4 regions of the Bradyrhizobium sp. CIR18 genome follow, and region 2 is predicted to be linked to each of the others. Evidence: predicted binding sites of a transcription regulator. Region 2 holds the regulator's gene; each other region holds the start of a gene.
The links. Region 2 encodes LexA, which represses DNA repair genes until DNA is damaged. Its sites were predicted from a motif close to TGTTCNNNNTGTGTTCNG; they were not measured.

Region 1 (4,185 bases), on a different contig from region 2:
AGATTTCATAGACCGGCATCACGCCGCGCGCGGTTTCGAGCTTCAGATGGCAGGGCAGCCGTTCGGTCTTGCGGCGGTCGTCGTGCTCGCTCTGGCGGAGCAGCACGGCGCAGCGCGATTTCAGCTTCTGTGCGAAGGTGGTGACGGCTTTGCCGGCACTGGCGACGTTCTCGCCATGGCTCTCGGCCGCCTTGGTCGCGGCATCGATCTCGGCTGCGCTCTCGCCGACCGAGACGATGAACTCCGAGGCGCTGGCGGCGTTGCCGGAGACTTCGCTGGTCGTGGCGTTCTGTTCGGCGACCGCGCCGTTGACGGTCTCGAAGACCGGGCGGATCGCCTCGATCGCCTGCGAAATGCGGTGCACGGCGTCCGCGGAGCCGGCGGCGTCGCGCTGCAGCGCGTCGATCTTCTTCGTAATCTCTTCCGTCGCCCCTTGCGTCTGCACCGCGAGGGCCTTGACCTCGGTTGCGACGACCGCAAAGCCTTTTCCCGCAGCGCCCGCGCGTGCGGCCTCGATCGTCGAGTTGAGCGCGAGCAGCGTCGTCTGCCGCGCGATCTGTGCGATCAGATTGACGACATTGCCGATGGCCGCGGAGGATTCGCGCAAGCGATCGACATTGGCGCGGGCTTCCTGCGCCGCGGCGCTGGCCTCGTCGGCGAGCTTGCCGGCCTCGCGAACCTGCGCTCCGATCCCCAGCGCGGACTGGGTGAACTTGTCGGCGGCATGGGCGAAGGTGGAGGCGGTCGATTGCGCGGCATTGGTGCGGCCGGTCAGGGCGTCGGTGCGGTCGCGGATGGCCGCAAGCGTCGATGCGGTCGCTTCGGCGCCGCCCGCCACCGAATTGGCGGCGCGCTCGAGCTGGCGGATCATCGCGCCAAGCTCGAGTTCCAGCAATTCCAGGATCTCCCGGGCCGAATCACCTTCGGCCGGGGCGGGCTCGGATGGGGCCGCCGGCGGCGCGGCCTCTGCGGCTGCCACGGGCGCGGCCATATCCGGCAGACGCTTCCGAAATAGTCCGAATGCCATCAGGTCTCTCTTGTCGGGGGACGCTCGGAGGTTATTTTCGCAGGCTGGAATGAAGTCAGGGTTAACGATGCCTCACCTCTGGGCAGGGGCCCGTACGGTGTTACCTTAAAGTATCCGAGACCCTTTCATTCCGGTGGGTTGGCGGCCTATAAGGCCGCGTTTCCCACCCTCATTGGCGTACGATTCCAAGAGATCCCCGAGAGACCACGCATGGCCGGACATTCCCAATTCAAGAACATCATGCACCGCAAGGGGCGGCAGGATGCCCAGAAGTCGAAGCTGTTCGGCAAGCTGGCGCGGGAAATCACCGTCGCGGCCAAGCTGGGCACGCCCGACCCCAACATGAACCCCCGCCTCCGCGCCGCCGTAATCGCCGCGCGGCAGGAGAACATGCCGAAGGACAATATCGAGCGCGCCATCAAGAAGGCACTCGGCAGCGACGGCGAGAACTATGACGAGATCCGCTACGAGGGTTATGGCCCCGGCGGCGTTGCCGTCATCGTCGAGGCGCTGACCGACAACCGTAACCGCGCCGCCTCCGACATCCGCTCCTTCTTCACCAAATCGGGCGGCAATCTCGGCGAAACCGGTTCGGTGTCCTTCATGTTCGATCGCACCGGAATCATCGAATACGACCGCAGCGTCGCTTCCGACGACGCCGTGCTCGATGCCGCGATTGAGGCCGGCGCCGACGATGTCGTCTCCGGCGAAGCCGGTCACGAGATCTACGCCTCGACCGAAGGCTATCGCGACGTCGCCAAGGCGCTGGAAGCCAAGTTCGGCGAGCCGCGCAAGGCCGCGCTGATCTGGAAGCCGCAAAACACGGTCGCGGTCGACGACGAGACCGGCGAGAAGCTGCTCAAGCTGATGGACCTGCTCAACGAGCACGACGACGTCCAGCACGTCTACGCCAATTTCGAGGTGTCGGACGCGCTGGTGGCGAAGATGGGCGGGTGATCACCAGCTCCGCATTCCGCTGTCATCGCCCGGCTTGACCGGGCAACCCAGTATCCCAGAGACAGCAATGGGAATACGGAGAAGCCGCGGCGTACTGGATAGCCCGCCTTCGCGGGGTATGACGCCGGAGTCTGTGGTGGGCGGTGCGGCTCACTAACGCCCCCACTTCCCCTGTTACTTCCGTTCTGTTTCTGTTTCCCCCACGGCAGCCAGCCGCTATCACTGGCCCCATGACTTCGCTCCCGATTCGTGGCCCCGTTCGCATCATCGGCATCGACCCTGGCCTCCGCCGCACCGGCTGGGGCGTGATCGAGGCTGAGGGCAATCGCCTGATCTACGTCGCCTGCGGTTCGGTGGAACCGCCGGACGATTTGCCGCTGGCGCGCCGGCTGCTCGCGATCCATGAAGGGCTCGCGGCCGTGCTCTCGAACCATCAGCCGATGGAAGCCGCGGTCGAGCAGACCTTCGTCAATAAGGACGGCGTTGCGACGCTGAAGCTCGGCCAGGCCCGCGGCGTCGCCATGCTGGCGCCCGCAATGTTCGGCATCTCGGTCGCCGAATACGCGCCGAACCAGGTCAAGAAGACCGTGGTCGGCGCCGGCCATGCCGACAAGCAACAGATCGCGATGATGCTGAAGATATTGCTGCCCAAGGCCGAGCCGCCGTCCGCCGACGCCGCCGACGCGCTCGCCATTGCCATCACCCACGCCCATCACCGCCAGAGCACCGCGCTGCGGCTGAAGGTGGCGGGGCTATGATCGGCAAGCTCAAGGGCCTGATCGATTCCTACGGCGAGGATTTCGTCATCCTCGACGTCGGCGGCGTCGGCTATCAGGTGCACTGCTCGACGCGCACGTTGCAGCATCTGCCCTCGCCGGGAGAGGCTGCCGTGCTGTCGATCGAGACCTATGTCCGCGAGGACCAGATCAAACTGTTCGGCTTCCGCACCGACCAGGAGCGCGAATGGTTTCGCCTGCTCCAGACCGTGCAGGGCGTCGGCGCCAAGGTCGCGCTCGCCGTGCTCGGCACGCTGGCGCCGGCCGATCTCGCCAATGCTATTGCGCTGCGCGACAAGGCCGCGGTGGCGCGCACGCCCGGCGTTGGTCCCAAGGTCGCCGAACGCATCGTCACCGAATTGAAGGACAAGGCGCCGGCTTTCGCCAATGTCGATCCGGCTGTGGTGCATCTTGCCGGCGCTGTCGACGACCAGCGGGCGCCGCGGCCCGTCGCCGACGCGATCTCCGCGCTGGTCAATCTAGGCTACGGCCAGCCGCAGGCGGCCGCCGCGATTGCGTCGGCCTCGCGCAGTGCGGGTGAAGGCGCCGAGACGGCGCAGCTCATTCGCCTCGGCCTGAAGGAATTGGCGAAGTGAGCGCGGCAATGGTCAGTCTCGTAGGGTGGGCAAAGCGCAGCGTGCCCACCACTCTTAGGGCGATCGGAGAGATCTCGTGGGCACGGCGCGAAGAGCGCCTTTGCCCACTCTACGGGGAGTTCGCCAGGTGAGCGATCCCAAGGCCAACCGCATGGTCTCGCCCGAGCGCCGCAGCGACGATGTCGGCGACACCGCGCTGCGTCCGCAATCGCTGTCCGATTTCGTCGGCCAGCAGCAGGCGCGCAAGAACCTTTCGATCTTCATCGAAGCGGCGCGCAAGCGCGGCGAGGCGCTGGATCACGTGCTGTTCGTCGGCCCGCCCGGCCTCGGCAAGACCACGCTGGCGCAGATCGTGGCCAAGGAGCTGGGCGTCGGCTTTCGCGCGACGTCAGGGCCTGTGATCGCAAAGGCCGGTGATCTCGCAGCCCTCCTCACCAATCTCGAAGAGCGCGACGTGCTCTTCATCGACGAGATCCATCGTCTGAGCCCGGCGGTGGAAGAGGTGCTCTATCCCGCGATGGAGGACTTTCAGCTCGACCTCATCATCGGCGAAGGCCCGGCGGCGCGCTCGGTGAAGATCGAGCTGTCGAAATTCACCCTCGTCGGCGCCACCACGCGTGCCGGCCTGCTCACCAATCCATTGCGCGATCGTTTCGGCATTCCGGTGCGGCTCAATTTCTACACGATCGAGGAGCTCGAAAGCATCGTCAGCCGCGGCGCGCGCGTGCTCAATGTCGGCATGAGCGCGGATGGCGCCAACGAAATCGCCCGCCGCGCCCGCGGCACGCCGCGTATCGCCGGCCGCCTGCTCCGCCGCGTGCGCGATTTC
Region 2 (4,185 bases):
CGTCCGGGCAGGCCGAAGCCGCGAGGAAACCTGGTGTGGCGGGAGTTGAATTCGAACATCTCCGCCGCGCCGTAATAGCCGTCGACGAGGCCCATCTCGTGGGAGAGATCAGGATCGTTGTGCCAGAGCTCGATCGCGCCGACATGCGCCTCGTCGTCGCCGCAGAACAGCACCATCACGGCTTGCAGGAATTCGCCTGCGAACACCGGCACCGCCACGCCGCAGGTGAGGCCGGCCGCGACGGCCTGATCGGTTCGCTTGAAATAGGAGTTGGCGAATTTCGTGAGGATGACGGGATGGCCGCAGGCCCAGGCCTTGCCTGGAAGCCCCTCGTCATATCCGAAGTGCAGCTCTTCGCTGACGGCCTTGAACGCGGACAGCCCTTCATCGTAGAGGCCGCCGCCAAATTCCAGCCGCATGCGCGTCCGGTCAGGCACCCAGAGTTCAACGACGCGAATGAAGGTTTTCATCGAGCGTGTCCGCCGCCTCAAACCACGACAGCATCGGTCATTTGGCTGCGGAGCGGACGTTTAAAATTCAGGCAGCACGGCTCAAACTTCGTGCGGCGACGAGGCGAGGCGGCGGCGCTCGCCGATCGAATTTCATGAAACAAAAACCCACCGGGCTCGCCGGCCTCGGCCGGCGACGGCATTTCAATCCTGGCCCTCGGCCTATCGGGCGGAGGGCGTCAGCCGATCGGCAGTCGTGTGACCGTCGGGCGACTGTCGGCGATGATCTGCGGCTTGTGCTCGCGCTCGCCGATCGGCTGGGTCACCGGCAGTTGCAGCACGGTTGCGCGCTGGCCTTCGACCAGTTGCGTCACCAGCACGGATTTGCCGTCCGGGAATTCGATCGCGTCATGATGGCGATCGGGAATGTGCGGATCGATCTTGCCGAACTTGCCGACGCGGGAGTTGACGGTGCGCGTCCAGATCCAGCGGTTGTCGTAACGGACGTCGTCGGCGAAGGCGAGCTCCGTCCCCGGCAGCAGGCAGACCGCGACGGAGAGATCGGCTTCGGAGGCGAAGCCGCGCGTCGAGGTGCCGCGGAATGTTGTCGTAACGATCGTCTCGCCGACTTCTGCGGGGCGCGTCGCGACGGCATGCAGGCTGTAGTCACACATCGGGTGCTCCTCAATGCAGAGATAGCGACCCGCACCTCTTTCGGAGGCGCAGGCCCCTACCAGAGTGGAAGCACGTGACGGTCTGCTCGGTTGTAGGCAAATCTGCGGCTGGGATCCGCGAGCCCCGATCACATTATCTTTTCCATCTTTTCCGAATTTGTTAGGAACAAAGTCGGCTTCCGTGCATTTGGCAGCCGCGTCTCGACAACCGCGCGTGTCAACGACCGGCGGAGTGATGCGGTTGCGCGGCAACGCGATGCTGGTGATGCGATCAGCGTTGCTGCGGCTGCACTCAAACGAGCTGCGCATTTGGGCCGTCCCCCCTCGAACTCGAAAGGCCGCGAAGCGATGTTGCGTCGCGCGGCCTGCCGAGGATGTCGCGAAAGGAGGAGGGGCCGGACAATCTGTGCGATACCAGAAAGACTATCCAGCCGGAGCGGACCGTTATCCGCTCCAATCTCTGATCGGCGAGGCCGATCGAAGGCGCGCGCGAGGCGCTAAAGACTTCGGTATCGAGTACTTCCGGTATCAGTACTTGCGATAAAGCCCGATCAGCTTGCCCTGAATCTTCACGCGGTTCGGCGGCAGGATGCGCACCTCATAAGCGGCATTGGCGGGCTCCAGCGCGATCGAGGCGCCGCGGCGGCGGAAGCGCTTGAGCGTGGCCTCCTCGTCGTCGATCAGTGCCACCACGATGTCGCCGGTATCGGCGCTCTCGTTGCGCTGGATCAGCGCCATGTCGCCGTCGAGGATGCCGGCCTCGACCATGGAATCACCGCGCACTTCGAGCGCGTAATGCTCGCCGGAGCCGAGCATGTCGGGCGGCACGCTGATCGTGTGGCTGCGGGTCTGCAAAGCCTCGATCGGAGTACCGGCCGCGATGCGGCCCATCACGGGCACCGCAACGGGTCGCTCGCCCTCGTCCGCGGACGGGCTGGAGCTCGCGCGTAGCTTGCCGAGATTGCCCTCGATGACGCTTGGCGTGAAGCCGCGTCGGTTGCCGGCGGCAGCCTGGAGCTCCGGCAGCTTGATCACTTCAATGGCCCGGGCGCGGTTGGGCAGGCGGCGGATGAAGCCGCGCTCCTCGAGCGCGGTGATCAGGCGATGGATGCCTGACTTCGAGCGTAGGTCGAGCGCATCCTTCATCTCGTCGAAGGACGGCGGCACGCCGCTTTCCTTCAAGCGCTCGCTGATGAACCGCAGAAGCTCGTATTGTTTGCGCGTTAACATCTCGAACAAAGTCCCCCGGTTGATGTCGTTCGATTCCGAGACGATGAGTTCAGCGATAAGCCGCTACATCTCGAAACAAATCATGAACGGACACTATATGTTCGATATGTGTTCCGCAACTGCTTAATTTACCGTGAACAGAACGAAACTCACGGAATGCGTGTGGCGGCGCAGTTCAGACGGGGAGCCGCAGCACCTCGCAGGGGCTGCCGGCCTCGGCCTTCAGCGCAAACGGTGCGCGCACGAGAAGTACCTGTGCTGCAGCAAGATTCGCAAGCAGAGAGGAGTCCTGATGGCTGACGGGAAGGGCGACGAGCGCGCCATCGTCGCGCTTTTCCAGGCGCGCGCGCAGATAATCCTCGCGCTGGTCGTTGGCGCCGAGATCGCGGCCCAGCACGACGCGCTCGCGATGATGATGAATCACCGAACGGCCTGATAGCGCGCGAATCAGCGGCACCATGAACAGGAAGGCGCAGACGTAGGACGACACGGGATTGCCGGGCAGGCCGATGACGCCCATCGCCCCTAACCGCCCGTGCATCATCGGCTTGCCGGGCCGCATCGCGATCTTCCAGAACGCCATCGCGATGCCTTCGTCCTTGAGCGCCTGCTGGACCAGATCGTGGTCGCCGACCGATGCGCCTCCGGTCGTGACCAGGATGTCGGCGCCGCTTTCGCGCGCGCGGCGGATGCCGGCGGTGGTGGCCTCCAGCGTATCGGCGGCGACACCGAGGTCGATGGTCTCGGCGCCTTCGCTGCGGGCGAGCGCGTGCAGGGCATAGCCGTTGGAATAGACGATCTGGCCGTGCCCGGGCGTTGAGCCCGGCATCACCAGTTCGTCGCCGGTGGCGAGAATCGCGACCTTCGGACGGCGGCAAACGGCGAGCTGCGGGTGGTTCATTCCGGCGGCGAGGGCGAGATCGCGCTCCGTCAGACGGGTTCCCTTGCGCAGGAGAACGTCGCCCTCGCGGAAATCGACGCCGGCGGGGCGGATGTGCCGACCCACGATCGCGGCTTCCTTGATCGTTATGTGCTTGCCTTCGGCGATCGTGTCCTCCTGGATCACGACCGCATCCGCGCCGTCCGGAACGACGCCGCCGGTGAAGATCCGCACGGCTTCGCCGGCGCCGACCTTTCCCGTGAACGGACGGCCCGCCGCGACCTCACCGATCATTGTCAGCGTGGAATCCATTGTTGCCGCATCGGCCGCGCGCACGGCATAGCCGTCCATCGCCGACATCGCCTGGGGCGGCTGGGTGCGCCGCGCAGCGACGTCCTGCGCGAGCACGCGATGGTAGGCTTCGTCGAGTGAAACCATCTCTGCAGGCAGCGGCTCTGCACCCGCCAGCACCGCAGCAAGGGCGTCGGAAACCGGCATCAAGGCCACGGCGAAACTCCTGCTCGGCACGTTCGGATGAAATGTTCCGACAGTCTTCTAGCCGAGCGCGGGGGCAGAGGCAAAATGGCGGAGCGGGCAGGATTTATCCTGCCGCTTCCAGCCCAGGATGGAAGGCAGGCTCAGGCTTGGCGTGGCATGATCCAAAGAACGAGACCGATCGGCAGGAGGGTGGCCATGGCGAGGACGAGAATGACGAGCGCCACAGCCAGCATCGCTCAACTCCCGCTCGGCCGGTCCGGCCCGGCGTCCAGCGCGACGTCAGGAGCCTTCGGCCCTTGATCCTTGTCGGGCAGCGGATCGGCCTGGGATTTCAGGTCGGCGGCCTTGCTGATCAGCTTGGCGGAAAGGTCCGAATCCGAGGTGGTTCTTGCGAATTCAAGCAGGAGAGAGGCTTGCTTGGTGAGATAGGTTTTGCCCAGCACGTGCATAAGTC
Region 3 (4,185 bases), on a different contig from region 2:
AAGTCAAGCCGCAACTCGGCGCCGCATCGCAAGGCGTCGTAAGCGTACACCAGGAGGGGCGGATTACTTGTCCGCCCGCTGCTGCTTCTTCGCCAGCAGCTGCCGCAGCGCCGCGACCTTGGCCGCGGCCTGGTCCGGCGGCAAATCGGCCTTCACTAGGATTTCGGCCTCGGCCTCGCGGCCCTGCAAGCCCAGCACGAGCGCGAGATTGGCGCGGACCCGCGCATCGTTCTGATTGCGCTGATAAGCGCGGCCGAGCACCTGTTCGGCCTTCGGCAAATTGTTTTGCAGCATATAGGACAGGCCGAGATTGGACAGCACGGTCGGCTCGTCCGGCACGATCTTCAACGCCGCGGCATAATATTGCTGCGCCTCCTCGTTGCGGCCAAGCTGATCGAGCGCGGCACCCTGCGCCGACAGGATGCGCCAGTCCGGATCCTCGGGCGTATGCGCGCGGCTGAGGACGTCGAAGGCCTGCTGGAAATTGCCGCTGTCGGCGAGCGCGCGGCCATAGCCGGCGAGCAGCGCCTTGTTGCTGGGATGGGCGAGCACCGCCTGCTCCATGACCGCAACCGCCTGCGCGCGCTGGCCGGACTCGCGCAGCGCCTTGCCGTAGGCGAGCGCAACGTTGGGATCACTGGGCTTGGCGCGATAGCGCTCGCGCAACGCATCCATTTCCGGCTTGGCATCGGCCTTGACGGCCGTTTCCGATCTGACACCGAGCGCGCCGGTCACATCCTCGATGCCGGCGGTCTGGCAGCCACCCAAGGCGAGCACCAGAAGTGCGGGAAGCAGCAATCTCGCCGGGGGAGAGGCGAGGGACGAACGCTTGGACATACTCTGATCACTCGGCAACTGATCAGAGATGCTTACCGATTAACGCTAAAGTCCCGTTAAGGACGCGGCTTGGGAGATCTCAAAGCATGATCCGGAAAAGTGCGCAGCGGTTTTCCGAGAAGATCATGCTTGAACAATAACCTAAAGCGCGATGCGATTCATCCTCATCGCGGCGCGCTTTAGTCGGTGAACTCGGCACCGAATTCGCAGCCGATGCGCCAGCGCAGGCGGCACTGGCGGGAATAATCGGGTGCGAAGATGATGGTGAATTGCGGCGGCACTTCCAGGAATTCCGCCACCACTTTCACGCCGCCATCCGAAATATCGGTGATCGTGCAGTCCCGCGGCAGCGAGCCCGCGCCAAAATGGATCTTGGCGAGCCGGCTGCACACCCGACGTTCGCTTCTCCGGCGATTTGCAAGCATTTGAATTGTTCACCCGTTAGACCACGGCCCATCCCGCAGCCTTAGGAGTAGCGGACATTCGTTGGAATGTGCTGAGGACAGAAGCTGGCATTCGAGGCTTAGTGTCGGCATGTCGTTTACGACTGGTTAGGGCTTGCTCCCCGCCTCAGATCGTTCCCGTATTGTTCTTGCGGAAGCGGCCCGCCTCTGCTACCCCTAATTGTGCGAGAGGGGCAGGCTGGTTTGAGCATGGTTCAGCGGGTTTCCACCGTCGCCTTTGAGGGGATCGAGGCCCGTGCGGTCGACGTGCAGGTGCAGGTCGCGCCGGGCCTGCCGGCCTTCGCGATCGTCGGCCTGCCGGACAAGGCGGTGTCGGAGGCGCGCGAGCGGGTGCGCTCGGCGCTGATCGCCTCCGGCCTGGCGCTGCCGGCGCGGCGGATCATCGTCAATCTGGCGCCGGCCGACCTGCCGAAGGAAGGCAGTCATTACGACCTGCCGATCGCACTCGGCCTGATGGCGGCGATCGGCGCGATCCCGCCGGATGCGCTGACCGGCTTCACCGTGCTCGGCGAGCTCGGCCTCGACGGCTCGATCGCGCCCGTGGCCGGCGTTCTTCCCGCCGCGTTCGGCGCCAATATGCGCGAGGAAGGGCTGATCTGCCCGGTCTCGTGCGGCTCTGAAGCGGCGTGGGCGAGCCCGGACATCCAGATCATCGCGGCAAGCTCGTTGATCCAGATCGCCAACCACTTCAAGGGCACGCAGGTGCTGTCGCGGCCATCACCGAAGGTGCATGAGCCCGCCGCCTCGACGCTCGACCTGCGCGACATCAAGGGCCAGGAAAGCGCCAAGCGCGCGCTGGAGATCGCCGCCGCCGGCGGGCATCATCTGCTCATGATCGGCGCGCCCGGCGCCGGCAAGTCGATGCTGGCGGCGCGCCTGCCCTCGATCCTGCCGCCGCTGTCACCGAGCGAGCTGCTCGAGGTCTCGATGATCGCCTCCGTCGCCGGCGAGATCGAGGGCGGCGCGCTGACCGCACGGCGGCCGTTCCGCTCGCCGCATCATTCCGCCAGCATGGCCGCGCTCACCGGCGGCGGCATGCGTGCAAAACCCGGCGAGATCTCGCTGGCGCATCAGGGCGTGCTGTTCCTCGACGAATTGCCGGAGTTCGATCCGCGCGTGCTGGATTCACTGCGGCAGCCGCTGGAGAACGGCGAAGTCGCGGTGTCGCGCGCCAATCACCGCGTCACCTACCCTGCCCGCTTCATGCTGGTCGCGGCGATGAATCCGTGCCGCTGCGGCAACGCGTTCGAGCCGGGCTATGCCTGCAAGCGCGGCCGCGTCGACCGCTGCACCGGCGACTATCAGGCGCGCATCTCCGGCCCGCTGATGGACCGCATCGACCTGCGCATCGAAGTGCCGGCCGTGACCGCGGCGGATCTGATCCTGCCACCGCCGGCGGAAGGCTCCGCCGAGGTCGCCGCCCGCGTGGCCGCGGCGCGCGACATTCAGCTCGCGCGTTATGCCGATGCCGGCCTGCCCAAGGTTCGGACCAATGCCGAGGCCCCAGCCTCCGTGCTGGAGGAGATCGCAAAGCCGGACGCGCAGGGCCAGAAGCTGCTGCGCGACGCCGCCGAGACCATGCGGCTGTCCGCGCGCGGCTATCACCGCGTGCTGCGGGTGGCGCGCACGCTGGCCGACCTCGATCGCGCCGACAAGATCGGCCGGCTGCATCTCGCCGAAGCCTTGTCCTACCGCGCACTCGCGGAGGATGTGCGGCAGATGGCTTGATCATTCCGCGCATCAACCCGGCGGTAACGAGTTTCCTTTACGCTCTGCAAACCATAAGGCCCGCTAAGTTTCGATTACGAGTTCCCGGGGCCCCGGCGAGTAGAGTGTCATGTTGCGTTTCAAGATCCTGACCTCGGTTGTTCCCTTGTTGGCGGCTGCGGTGTTCGCCCGCGCGGAGATCGGTTCGGTCTCGCATCCCTGCATCGCCCTCGGCGAAACCTCGGTCGAGCTCACCTCCCTGTTCTGGACGGCCGCCGTCCATGTCGCCTTCACCGAAGATCCCGCCCGCGCCACGGTGCGGGTTCAGATCACCGACGACGCCGATACTGCGGACTTCGCCGTGGTCGACGACGGTCTCGGTTCCGAGCCGGATTCCTGTCAGGCCAATCCCTCGACGCGCCTCGTCTCGATTGCCGCTCAGCCCGTCGATGGCGGCCAGGTGATCTATCTCTCCACCGAAGGGCCGGCGGATTACCGCATCTATGTGCGCTCGAAGTCGTTCTCGCAGCGCGAGGCCGCAGCGCTGATCGTCGGCGCCCATGGCGGCCATCGCCCGCTCCCGCTCCAGGCCGCCTCGCTCTGAAGCGTTAACACCTCGTTAGTCCTGTTTGGAGGCAGCGCCAAAGCCTCAAGCTGTTCGCAAGATCGGCGCGACATCGTCGCAGACGGCGGGTGGCGGGATTCGAAAAAGAGTCGGGGTCGGTGCGATGGGTCGGACGTTCCGGATCAAGGTGCGCATGCGCCGTTTCAGGCGACAGCATCCCCGCATCGCCTTCGCGATCCGCTCTTTCATGATCTTCTCGGCGACGTTCGGCGGCGCCTATGGTTTCGTGTCCGGCAGCCGGTCCGAAAGCTCCGGCTACGATCCCCACACCTTTGCGATCGGCGCGAGCTTCCTGTTCGCGCTCGCCTGCCTCGGCCTTGCGACGCTGAGCATGCGCCTGCGTTTCGTGAACAAGCGGCTGCGCACCCTCGCCGCCCACAACGAGGCGCTGATCGACCGCAATTGGGAGCTGAAGGAAGCGGAAGAACGCGCCCGCAGCCTGTTCGAGCAACAGGGCGACCTCATCGTGCTGCGCGCTACCGATGGCCGCATCACCTTTGCCAACGAAGCCTATTGCGCGCTCGCAGGACAGGCGCGCAGCGCGCTGGTCGG
Region 4 (4,185 bases), on a different contig from region 2:
GCTTCGAGATCGTCGGCAGCTCGCTTGCGTTTCATCGGAGCCTCCGGCCGCTTCTGAGGCTTGTGCGGATCGGTTGCGGCATTGGCGATCATGGCGCCGGTCATGCGCTCGGCGTCCTCGATCAAGGGCTTAATGATCGAAGCCTCGGGGAGGTTCCTCCAATATTTCTTCGGCATCTCGGCCTGCATCGCCTTCACCTTGAGCCGGGCTGGATTGAAGATGCTGGCGTAATAGCGCCGCCAGGTTTCCTCCAGCCGGTCTTCGCCCGGCGCATCGCTCTTGCTGACGCCCGGCGTGAACGCGAGCGCGTGGCCGTCCCAATGTGTGCAGAGGTCCGGCGTCAGGATCGACCAGGGCATGTCTGCGAAGCGTTTGGCGAAGAACGGCGCGGCGAGCTCGACGATGTGATGCTCCGGCTCGAACCAGGCGACGTAATGCGCTGCGCGCTCGCGTCCGACCTCGCGGAAGCGGACGAAGGCGTGCATCTTGTGCTCGTCGCGATGGACCGCTCGCGCCATCGCCGTGACCTGCGCGACATCAGGGTCGGTCGCGACCTCGATGAGGTCGTGGTTGTCCTTCAGCCGAAACAGCAGCCGATAGAGGATCGCAAAGCGCTTGATATCGCGGTGCAGGATTGCGGCCTGGGCGAGTTCGACAAATTTTGCGGAGACATTGAAGGTGCCGTCGTTCACCTCGAGGATCGGAGACGGCGCTTGCGGCGCGAACAAATCGACTTCGCCGCCCCGCACGGTCCAGGTGACATCGGTGGGCTGCACATGATGAAGCACGAGGCTGCGCGCGGCTTTGCGCCAGCCGTCGAAATCGGTTTCGTTGTCGAGGGTGATGTATTGCATCAGAAGCCAAATCCCAATTGAGTTGCTTTCGGCTTGAAGCGCTCGATCAGCCCGGCGGCATCGAGACGATGCGGCGAGGGGCGGTGATCGCTGAGGACGATGAATGGCAGGGCCTTGTGCTTGGGCACGTGCAGCCGCGCGAGATCGGAGAGACGGATCGTGGTGGTGCGCCGCGTCGTAATGATGCGCTCGACCGTTTTGGTGCCGAAGCCCGGCACGCGCAGCAGCTCCTCGCGGCTGGCGCGGTTGACGTCGAGCGGGAAGCGGTCGCGATGGCGCAGCGCCCAGGCGAGTTTTGGATCGATGTCGAGCGGCAGCATCGCGCTGTCGTCGACGATCTCCGCAACGTCGAAGCCGTAGAACCGCATCAGCCAGTCGGCCTGGTAGAGCCGGTGCTCGCGCAGCAGCGGCGGCTGCACCAGAGGCAAGGCGCGGCTGGCGTCGGGGATCGGGCTGAAGGCGGAGTAGTAGACGCGCCGCAGGCGGTAGGCGCCGTAGAGATTGGCGCTGGTGTGGAGAATGGTGTGGTCGGAGGCAGCATCAGCGCCGACGATCATCTGCGTGCTTTGGCCCGCCGGCGCGAAGCGCTGCGGCTTGGCCCTGGTCTTCGCACTGCGGCCTTCCTCGGCCTCGTCGAGCTTCAGCCGCAGCCGGCCCATTGTACGGCGGATCGCGCGCACGTCCTTCTCCGGCGCGAATTGCTGCAGGCTCGTCTCCTCGGGCATCTCGATGTTGATGGAGAGACGATCGGCATATTTGCCGGCTTCCGCGATCAGCGCATCGTCGGCCTCGGGAATGGTCTTGAGATGGATATAGCCGCGGAAGTGATGCTCCTCGCGCAGCTTTCGCGCGACGCTCACCACCTGCTCCATAGTGTAGTCGGGGCTGCGGATGATGCCGGAGGAGAGAAACAGGCCCTCGATGTAGTTGCGACGGTAGAAGTCGAGCGTGAGCTTGACCAATTCGTCGACGGTGAAGCGGGCGCGCGGCACATTCGAGGAGGCGCGGTTGACGCAATAGAGGCAATCGTAATTGCAGGCGTTGGTCAGCAGCACCTTGAGCAGCGAGATGCAGCGTCCATCCGGCGCATAGGAATGGCAGATGCCCATGCCGGGCGCGGTCGAGCCCATGCCCTTGCCGTCGCTGGAATCCCGCTTCTCGGTGCCGCTGGAGGCGCAGGACGCGTCGTATTTGGCGGCGTCCGCCAGGATTTCCAGCTTGCGTTGTACGTCCATCTTGGAATCCCTTTGATTCAGCTCATGAATCCGCTTGCGCGCCAATTCGATTGACTCTCTACGCGCCGTTAGCTTTATATTAGAACATATCATGAACAAATGAGCCAGCCGCTGGTTCTCTTTTTGAGAGCCATCGGCAATCACCTCTGAAGGAGCGGCGAGCATGAGCGGCGCACGGACAAGCGCGCTTGCGACCTTGCGCGGCCAGATCGAGCGTATCGAGACGGCGACGGTCGTGCATCCGCACGATCGCGTCGCACTCGGTCATAGCGAAGCCGACAACGCGCTGAAGGGCGGGCTCGCGCGCGCGGCGATCCACGAGGTGTTTTGTGAGGGACGGCAGGGGACGGCCGCGACCGGCTTCGTCATGGGGCTTGCCGGGCGCGTCTCGGCGCAGCGGCCGTTGCTGTGGGTACGGCAGGATTTCTTGGAGATAGAGGCAGGCGCGCTGTCGATGAGCGGGCTCGCCGAGCTCGGCCTCGATCCGCGCCGCGTGGTGATGGTGCGCGCCGCCGATGTCGAGAGCGCGCTGCGTACCTCGGCCGATGCGCTCGCTTGCGATGCGCTCGGCGCCGTCGTGCTCGAGCTCTGGGGCGAGACCAGGCAGTTCGATCTCGTGGCGAGCCGCAAGCTGACGCTGGCCGCGCAAAGCTCCGGCGTCACCGGCCTGATGCTGCGGATGGCGGCGCAGCCGCTGCCTTCGACCGCGGAGACCAGGTGGATGCTGCGCGCGGCGCATTCGCCGCCGGGATCGGTGTGGGACGCATGGGGCGCGCCGCGTTTCGATGCCGAACTCTTGCGTAATCGTCATGGCCCCTGCGGCCGGTGGATCATGGAATGGAATTGTGATGAGTGCCAGTTCAGTGAACCGTCGACGTATTCTCAGCCTGTGGCTGCCGCGCCTGCCCATCGACCGGATCCAGCGGTTCTTCAACAGCGCCGGGCTGGGTAAAACCAATAATGAGCCGAGCATCGTCGTCATCAAGGACAACAATGCGCTGGTGATCCATGCGCTGGACGAGGCTGCCGAGCGCCTCGGCCTGTACATCGGTCAGCCGCTGGCCAATGCGCGGGCGATGTGCCCGGACCTGAAAGTGTTCGATGCCGATGTCGCGGCCGATGCGAAGACGCTTAGCGACATCGCCGACTGGTGCGACCGCTTCACGCCGCTGGTCGCGCTCGACCCGCCGCATGGGCTGTTCCTCGACATCACCGGCTGTGCGCATCTGTTCGGCGGCGAGGCTGCGTTGCTGCAAGCGCTGGTTCGTGCGCTCGGCCGACAAGGCTTTGCCGTCAGCGCGGCAATCGCCGGCACCTCGGTCTGCGCGCGCACGCTGACGCGGCAGGCCACGGGCACCATCGTTGCCGATGGCGAAGAGGCGAGGGCGATCAGCCGGTTTCCGGTGTCCGCGCTCGGTGCGGACGAAGCCATCACCACCGGCCTGCGCCGCGCCGGCCTCAAGACCATCGGCGACGTCGCCGCGCGCTCGCCGAGCGAGATCACGGCGCGGTTCGGGGCGCGGTTCTCCACGCTGCTCGCACATGCGCTAGGGCAGGGCGATGCGCCGATCAACCCGCGAAAGCCGCTGCCCGATTACATCGTGGAGAAGCGTTTCGCCGAGCCGATCGCGACCGACACCATGATCGCAATGACGCTGTCGCGGCTGACGGACACGCTGATCGCGTCGATGGAGAAGCAGGGCAAGGGCGCGCGCCGGCTGGAAGCCGCGTTCTTCCGCACCGACGGCGTGGTGCGCGCGATCATGGTCGAGACCGGACGTCCGGTGACGCGAAGCGCGGTGATCGACCGGCTGTTTCGCGAGCGCCTCGACGCGCTCGCCGATCCGCTGGATCCCGGTTTCGGCTTCGACATGGTTCGCCTGTCGGCGAGCCGCACCGAGATCGTGGTGCAGGAGCAGCGCGATCTCGACGCCCATGTCCACGACAATGACGAGCTTGCCGCGCTGATCGACCGCATCGCCGCGCGCATCGGCGGAAAGCGCGTCGTCGTGCACCTGCCTGAGGATACCCATATCCCCGAATGCGCTGTGATGGCCGCGCCGGCGCAGCATCATCTCGCCGCCGCCATGCAGGCC

Region 1: the regulator LexA is predicted to act here: its motif matches at 2,166-2,183, upstream of ruvC (crossover junction endodeoxyribonuclease RuvC).
Region 3: the regulator LexA is predicted to act here: its motif matches at 1,414-1,431, upstream of GGD65_RS21585 (YifB family Mg chelatase-like AAA ATPase).
Region 4: the regulator LexA is predicted to act here: its motif matches at 2,170-2,187, upstream of GGD65_RS28650 (putative DNA modification/repair radical SAM protein).

Annotation. Positions count from the first base shown of each region.
Region 1 is NZ_JACIHF010000005.1:9,287-13,471, forward strand. Features, by position in the region: gene GGD65_RS18110 (methyl-accepting chemotaxis protein) at 1-1,027, opposite strand, end outside; gene GGD65_RS18115 (YebC/PmpR family DNA-binding transcriptional regulator) at 1,238-1,984, shown strand; gene ruvC (crossover junction endodeoxyribonuclease RuvC) at 2,215-2,742, shown strand; gene ruvA (Holliday junction branch migration protein RuvA) at 2,739-3,356, shown strand; gene ruvB (Holliday junction branch migration DNA helicase RuvB) at 3,508-4,185, shown strand, end outside.
Region 2 is NZ_JACIHF010000001.1:660,021-664,205, reverse strand. Features, by position in the region: gene GGD65_RS03240 (GAF domain-containing protein) at 1-470, opposite strand, end outside; gene GGD65_RS03235 (hypothetical protein) at 689-1,123, opposite strand; gene lexA (transcriptional repressor LexA) at 1,652-2,353, opposite strand; gene glp (gephyrin-like molybdotransferase Glp) at 2,529-3,740, opposite strand; gene GGD65_RS03220 (hypothetical protein) at 3,968-4,174, opposite strand.
Region 3 is NZ_JACIHF010000006.1:280,495-284,679, reverse strand. Features, by position in the region: gene GGD65_RS21600 (AAA family ATPase) at 1-42, shown strand, start outside; gene GGD65_RS21595 (tetratricopeptide repeat protein) at 64-837, opposite strand; gene GGD65_RS21590 (PilZ domain-containing protein) at 1,017-1,262, opposite strand; gene GGD65_RS21585 (YifB family Mg chelatase-like AAA ATPase) at 1,491-3,029, shown strand; gene GGD65_RS21580 (hypothetical protein) at 3,139-3,612, shown strand; gene GGD65_RS21575 (PAS domain-containing hybrid sensor histidine kinase/response regulator) at 3,737-4,185, shown strand, end outside.
Region 4 is NZ_JACIHF010000011.1:133,916-138,100, forward strand. Features, by position in the region: gene GGD65_RS28645 (UdgX family uracil-DNA binding protein) at 1-854, opposite strand, end outside; gene GGD65_RS28650 (putative DNA modification/repair radical SAM protein) at 854-2,089, opposite strand; gene GGD65_RS28655 (ImuA family protein) at 2,253-3,041, shown strand; gene GGD65_RS28660 (DNA polymerase Y family protein) at 2,938-4,185, shown strand, end outside.